Regions from separate parts of the Variovorax sp. P4_D9 genome, predicted to be linked through region 2. Evidence: riboswitches for the same ligand, from Rfam matches in the RefSeq annotation. Region 2 holds a riboswitch; each other region holds the start of a gene.
The links. A riboswitch is a leader RNA that binds a small molecule or an ion and turns the genes downstream of it on or off. The one in region 2 is predicted to bind glycine.

Region 1 (2,256 bases), on a different contig from region 2:
ATCCGCGCGATCGACTTGCCGGAACCGCAGGCGTGGGTCCAGCCCAGCGTGCCATGGCCGGTGTTCAGGAACATGTTGGGCAGCCGGGTGGCCCCGATCAGCGGCACGTTGCTCGGCGTCGCCGGCCGCAGCCCGGTCCAGAACTGGGCCGCAGAGGCGTCGCCGGCGCCCGGGAACAGTTCCTCCACGCGCCGCACGATCGCCTCGCAGCGCACCCGGTTCAGGTCGCGGTCGTAGCCGTTGAGCTCGGCGGTGCCGGCGATGCGCAGGCGGTCGCCCGCGGCCGAGGTGTAGCGCGAGAACACCAGCTTGAACTCATCGTCGGTCAACGAGACTTGGTGCGCCTTGGCGGCGTCCTTGACCGGCATCGTCACCGAATAGCCCTTGGCCGGATAGATCGGCAGCCGGATGCCCAGCGGGGCGGCAAGGAGCGGGCTCAGCGAGCCCATAGCGAGCACGTAGGCGTCGCCGCGAATCCGCTGGAAGCGGCCTTCGTCGTCGGTCGCCTCGACGTGGTCGATTCGGCCGCCGGCTTCGCGCAGCGCGGTCACGGTATGGCTCATGAGGAAGCGCACGCCGGCCACCTCGGCCAGCCGGGCCAGCTCGCGCGCGAAGCGGTTGGCATCGCCTGATTCATCCTCGGCCGTGTAGGTCGCGCCGGCCAGCTTCGGCCGGATGTGCGAGAGCGCGGGCTCGAGCCGCACCGCCTCGTCGGCCGAGATCACCTGCCGGTCGCAGCCCAGCGCGCGCATCTGTTCGGCCGGCGCCAGCGCGGCGTCGAACTCCTTCTGCGTCGTATAGAAGTGCAGGATGCCCTGCGTGCGCTGGTCGTAGTCGATCCCTGTGTCGCGGCGCAGCTGCTGCAGCGTGTCGCGGCTGTAGCTGCCCAGGCGCACGATCTGCTCGATGTTGTGGCGGGTGCGGACCGGCGTGCACTCGCGCAGGAACTGCAGGCCCCAGAGCCACTGGCGCATGTCGGCGCGGATGCGGAACAGCAGGGGCGCATCTTCCTTGCCGAGCCATTGCAGCACCTTGAGCGGCGCCCCCGGGTTGGCCCAGGGCTCGGCATGGCTGACCGAGATCTGGCCGCCGTTGGCAAAGCTGGTTTCCGCCGCCGGCGTGGCCTGGCGGTCGATCACGGTCACTTCGTGGCCGAGTTGCTGGAGGTAGTAAGCCGAAGTCACGCCGAGCAGGCCGGCGCCAAGAACGATCACGCGCATATCGAGAACCCTTGAAGGTTGCAGCGCTCGAACGCGGCGGAGACGGAATGCTGTCGACAACGAAAGCAACCGGACCGTGCGTCCAAGTTGCCGCTCCCCCTGTCCTCGGTACCTGAGAGATTCACCCGCTGCGCCCGCAGCGGGTTTGCTCCTTCGGTGCATCACGCGCGGCGTAATGGCTCTCCAGACGGCTCTGACTGTGAACTGCAGTACGAGCCCATCGCGTGGGCCGACCTGAGCGTTTATGGGAGTTTGCGCCTTCGGTGGGGCCCGTGGGCCCGCTCTCCTGCAGTGGGCGGATTGTAGCGCTCAGGGGCGCCTGAAGGCGAAGTCGAGCTCGGGCCGGAGGCCGCTGACGATGCGGGCGATCGACTTGCCCGCGCCGCAGGCATGGACCCAGCTTCGGGTGCCGGGTGCGGTGTTCAGGAACAGGTTGGGGAGCCGGGTCTTGCCGATTATCGGCAGCCGGGTGGTGCTGGCTGCGTGCATGGCGGTATCGAAGCTGGCCCGGGTGGCGTCGGCGACGCCGGGCAGCAGCATCTCGGTGCGGCGCACGATCGCCCGGAAGCGGTCCGAGTCGGGCTCGGCCTCTTCGTCGAGCCCGGCCCGCACGACGGCCTGGATCCGCAGCTGGTCGCCGGCCGGCGTCTCGATCCGCGAGATGCGCAGCTTGCCCTGGCGGTCGCACAAGGGCATGCGCGGCGTCAGCGAAGGGTTCAGGATCGGCATCGTGACGATGTATTCGCGCATGAAGCGCAGCGGCATGTCGATGCCCAGGTCTTCGGCGTGCGGCACGCTCGATGCGCCCAGCGCCAGCACGTAGGCTTGGCCTCTCAGGGTGGTCGGCCGGCCGGCGGCATCGAGCAATTCGACATGGTCGATGCGGCCGCCCCGTTCCTTCAGCGAGACCACGGTGTGGCGGGTCATGAAGCGCACGCCGGCGGCGCGGCACAGGAACACCAGGCTGGCGGCGAATTGCGCCGGATCGCGGCCGGGGTCCTCCTGCGCGTAGGTCGCGCCGGCCAGCCTGCCGCGC
Region 2 (2,256 bases):
AAGCCCGTTCCGACTTCGGGCAGGTCGACGAAGACCACGTCGCCGAGCGCGTCCTGCGCATGCACCGTGATGCCGACGGTGACCAGCGCCGCGTCGGCTTCGGGCCGCACCCACTCGTGGTCCTTGGTGTACTTGAGGGTCATGGGAAAAACTCCTTGAAGAAAAGGGCTTGGAAGAAATCGGGGAGGGCTGTCAGCCCCGGTAGTAGCGGGCCAGCACGAAGGGCATCGTGCTGACTTCCATCGGCACCGGCTTGCCGCGCACCATGGCCTGGATCCGCGTGCCGGGCTCGGCGTAGGCGAGCGCGACGTAGCCCATCGCGACCGGCCGGTCGACGCTCGGGCCGAGCAGGCCGCTGGTGACCTGGCCGATCGGCAGCCCCTCGAAGGACTCGAGCACGGTGCCGTCGCGCACCGGCACGCGCTCCAGAGCCACCAGGCCGACACGCTTGCGCTTCAGGGTCTGGTGGTCGAGATGGCCGGCCGTTCCGCTGGCCGCGGTGAGCTGCGCCAGCACCCGGGCCGCGCCGGGGAAACCGCCTTCGCGCGCGCCGCCGCTGCGCCGGACCTTCTGGATCGCCCAGCTCAGCGCGGCCTCGACCGGCGTGGTGCTCTCGTCGATGTCGTTGCCGTACAGGCACAGCCCGGCCTCGAGCCGCAGCGAATTGCGCGCCCCCAGGCCGATCGGCTTGACCTCGGACTGGGCCAGCAGCAGGCGGGCCAGCGCCTCGGCATCGGTGGCGGCGACCGAGATCTCGAAGCCGTCTTCGCCGGTGTAGCCGCTGCGCGTGACGAAGGCCGGAATGCCGCCGATCTGCACCGTGCCGCCGGTCATGAAGACGAAGCGCTCGACGCCGGGCGACAGCCGTGCCAGCGCGGTCGCGGCCTGCGGGCCCTGGAGCGCGAGCAGCGCATGGTCGGGCATCGGCAGCACCTGGCAGCGCTGGCCGATCCGGGCCTGGATGTGCGCGATGTCGGCCTGCTTGCAGGCGCCGTTGACGATCACGAACAGTGAATCGTGGCCCTCGTTGAAGAACATCAGGTCGTCGAGGATGCCGCCCTCGTCGTTCAGCAGCAGCCCGTAGCGCTGCTTGCCGGGCGCCAGCCCGATGACGTCGACCGGCATCAGGCTTTCGAAGGCCGCGGCGGCATTGGGCCCGACCAGGCGCAGCTGGCCCATGTGGGAGATGTCGAACAGGCCCGCGGCTTCGCGCGTGTGCTTGTGCTCGGCCATCAGGCCGGTGGGGTATTGCACCGGCATGGCATAGCCGGCAAAGGGCACCATGCGGGCGCCGAGCTCCAGGTGCAGGCCGTGGAGCGGGGTCTTCAGCAGATCGTCGGATGCGGCAGCCAAGGGCGGTTCTCCAAAGGGGCAGTGCTTGTTCCATGACGAGAAGCCATGGGCCACCCCTGCTGTCCGCTTTACCTGAGAGATTCGCCCCACGATCGGGGTTTGCTCCTTCGGTGGGCGGCCGTCCTGATGACGTCCCGCCTCTCTCCAGCAAGGAAACGCCCTGGTTTGGGGCGTCTTGTCAGTCCTTTTGCCTGAGCGTTCGGGCCCTTGGTTCGGGGGACCTGCGCCTTCGGCGGCCCCACCGCGGCGGGACGCTCTCCTGACCGGTGGAGTGTAAGGGAATCCGCAACCGCCCGGCAGGCGAAACGCTACTTGAATCCCCACAAATGGGGCGGCCAGGTGCTCAGCGCCGGCAGAAAGGTGAGCACCAGCAGCACCGCGCCGTGCGCCCACAGGAAAGGCACCAACTCGCGCACCAGCTGCGACATCGGCACCCGCGACACGTTGCAGGTGACGAACAGCAGCCCGCCGACCGGCGGCGTGATCATGCCGAGCGTGAGGTTGTAGATCACGATCATCGCGAAGTGGATCGGTTCGATGCCCAGCTTGACCGCCACGGGGGCCAGGATCGGCGCCAGCACCATGACCCCCGGCAGCGGCTCGATGAAGATGCCGAACAGCAGCAGGAAGGTGTTGACGATGATCAAGAACATCCATGGCGACAGGTTCATGCCGACCAGCCACTCGGCCAGCGTCTGGGGCACGTTCTCGATCGTCAGGATCCAGGCGAAGGAGGCCGACAGGCCGATGATGATCAGCACCGAGGCCGAGAGCAGCGCGGAGCGCGAGAGGATGTCGGGCAGCGCCTTCCATTCGAGCGTGCGATAGACGAACTCGCCGCACACCAGCGCATAGAACACCGCCACCACCGAGGCCTCGGTGGGCGTGAACCAGCCGGCCCGC
Region 3 (2,256 bases), on a different contig from region 2:
CTTGTATCCGCTTGGCGAACCCGCGGGTGGCGATCGGATCGATCGAACTCATGTCGACAACGGTCTTGCCCTTGGTCAGGTCCGAAGCGACGCCGTACTCGCCAAACAGGACCTTTTCGACGTCGGGCGTGTCCGGCACCATGATGAAGATGATGTCGGCCCGCTCGGCCACGCCGCCCGCGGTGGTGCAGATCGTGGCGCCGGCATCGGCCAGTTCCTGGGGCACTCGGCCACGCGTGTTGACGAACAGCAGGTGGCCCGCTTTGAGAAGATGCCCCGCCATCGGTGTGCCCATGATGCCGAGGCCGATGAAGCCGAGCTTGAGTGGTGGTTTGTTCAATTGGTTTCCTTGGCTCTATTTCATCCAGCCGAAACTTTGGGCTGTGCTGGTGCGCGGCTTGTATTCGCAGCCGATAGTGCCGGTGTAGCCCAGCGCGTCGATATGCCCGAGCAGCCAGTGGTAGTTGATCTCGCCCGTGCCGGGCTCGTTGCGGCCGGGGTTGTCGGCCAACTGGATGTGGCCTATGCGGTCCAGGTGGCTGCGCAGCGTCGCGCCCAACTCGCCTTCCACCCGCTGCGCATGGTAAATGTCGTATTGCACAAAAAGGTTGTCTGAACCCACCTCGTCGAGGATGGCCAAGGCCTGGTCCGTACGGGTCAGGAAGAAGCCGGGAATGTCGAACGGGTTGATCGGCTCGATCAAGAGCCGGATGCCGGCACGCTTCAACGCTTCGGCAGCGTGACGGAGGTTGCCGACGAAGGTGGTGTGCGCGTGTTCGCGCTCCACGCCGGCAGGTACCTTGCCGGCCAGGCAGTTGACTTGCGGACAGCCGAGCGCGGTCGCGTACTCGATGCACTGGACAACGCCCTCGCGGAATTCGCCCACGCGCTCGGGTTGGCAAGCGATGCCGCGATCACCGGCTTCCCAGTCGCCGGCGGGCAGGTTGTGCACCACCTGCTTCAAGCCGTTCTCCCGCAGCGCTCTTGCGAGTTCGTCCTTGGGATAGGCATAGGGGAAAAGGTATTCAACGGCTTCGAAGCCGGCCGTGCGCGCGGCGGTGAAGCGGTCCATGAAAGGCAACTCCGTGAAGAGCATGCTGAGGTTGGCGGCGAATCGGGGCATGGTGACTCTCTAGTTGGTTGATGCAGTCGCGACCCCATTGCGGTGGGCGGCTGCGACAGGACGGACCGCCTGGATGGCAGCCCGCCCCACTGTCCTTTTGCCTGAGAGATTCGCCACCCTCGGGGGCAGCTTGCACCTTCGGCGGACGAAGACCCGATGTCCGCGGCACTCTCCAGTTGATCATGGTTTCCAGTCTTTGGGCCTGAGCGTTCTCGGGGTGATGCGCCTTCGGCAGCTCGMCACAGGTACTGTCCGAGCTACTCCTGGAAGCCCTGAAGTTAGCACGCGGCAAGGCCGCGAGTCGTAAGCGCAACTGAATGATGAATGTAGGTTCGGCTAGTTTTTGTTTTGGATGCGGTGCCCTATCGTGCAGCTTCTGCATGTCGCAGATTCGAGCCGCACTTCGCGGATGTTTCGCCCGAAGGAATCCAGATGAGTATTCGATCTTTCCGAATAGCCGGCATCTTCGCCTTGGGCATGCTGGCCGCGTCGTACGGTGCCGCGCAGGACACCGGCGCGAGGAGCGGGAGCCTGGTCGTCGCCGAGGACGTCGTGCCGCAGACTTTCGATCCCACGCAGTCCTCGCAGATTCGCACTTGGTACATGTGGCAGTTGGTGTACGAAGGCCTGGTGCGAGCCGACGTGTCCGGCAAGATCGCGCCGGTGCTGGCCAGCAAATGGTCGGTCGATGCGGCGCAGACAAGCTATGAATTCACGCTGCGCGACGGCGTGAAGTTCTCCGATGGCACACTAGTGTCTGTCGACGACGTGGTGTTCTCCTTCCAGCGCCTGAACGAGCGCGGCCTGCCCTATGCCAAGGACCGGTTCAAGTCGCTCGACTCGGTCATCAGGCTCGACGACCGGCGCGTCCGCTTCAAACTCAAGCAGCCGGACGCTGGATTCCTGCTCAACCTCGGCAGCCCGTTCGTGGTCGGCTCGGCGATCCTGAGCCAGAAGTGGGCACAGACGCACGATCCCAGGCGCGAGATGATGGGCACGGGCCCGTTCAAGATGGTTGCGTACACGCCCAACACCCAGCTGGTGCTCAAGCGCAACGACGACTACTGGAACAAGGAGGGCACCGCCAAGGTGTCCGACCTCACGATCCGCTACATGCCCGAGCAATCGGCGCA

Region 1: it holds a riboswitch for glycine, as region 2 does, so the genes downstream of both, AC1DY5_RS15180 (D-amino acid dehydrogenase) here and gcvT (glycine cleavage system aminomethyltransferase GcvT) in region 2, are expected to answer to the same signal.
Region 3: it holds a riboswitch for glycine, as region 2 does, so the genes downstream of both, hyi (hydroxypyruvate isomerase) here and gcvT (glycine cleavage system aminomethyltransferase GcvT) in region 2, are expected to answer to the same signal.

Annotation. Positions count from the first base shown of each region.
Region 1 covers NZ_JBFUIU010000117.1:1,487-3,742, forward strand. Annotated here, with positions in the region: gene AC1DY5_RS15180 (D-amino acid dehydrogenase) at 1-1,220, opposite strand, end outside; glycine riboswitch at 1,310-1,417, opposite strand; glycine riboswitch at 1,418-1,519, opposite strand; gene AC1DY5_RS15185 (FAD-dependent oxidoreductase) at 1,530-2,256, opposite strand, start outside.
Region 2 covers NZ_JBFUIU010000137.1:8,619-10,874, forward strand. Annotated here, with positions in the region: gene gcvH (glycine cleavage system protein GcvH) at 1-143, opposite strand, end outside; gene gcvT (glycine cleavage system aminomethyltransferase GcvT) at 193-1,353, opposite strand; glycine riboswitch at 1,403-1,511, opposite strand; glycine riboswitch at 1,527-1,625, opposite strand; partial or broken gene AC1DY5_RS16805 (TRAP transporter large permease) at 1,662-2,256, opposite strand, start outside.
Region 3 covers NZ_JBFUIU010000048.1:21,101-23,356, reverse strand. Annotated here, with positions in the region: gene AC1DY5_RS08060 (2-hydroxy-3-oxopropionate reductase) at 1-340, opposite strand, end outside; gene hyi (hydroxypyruvate isomerase) at 356-1,123, opposite strand; glycine riboswitch at 1,203-1,309, opposite strand; glycine riboswitch at 1,311-1,392, opposite strand; gene AC1DY5_RS08050 (ABC transporter substrate-binding protein) at 1,556-2,256, shown strand, end outside.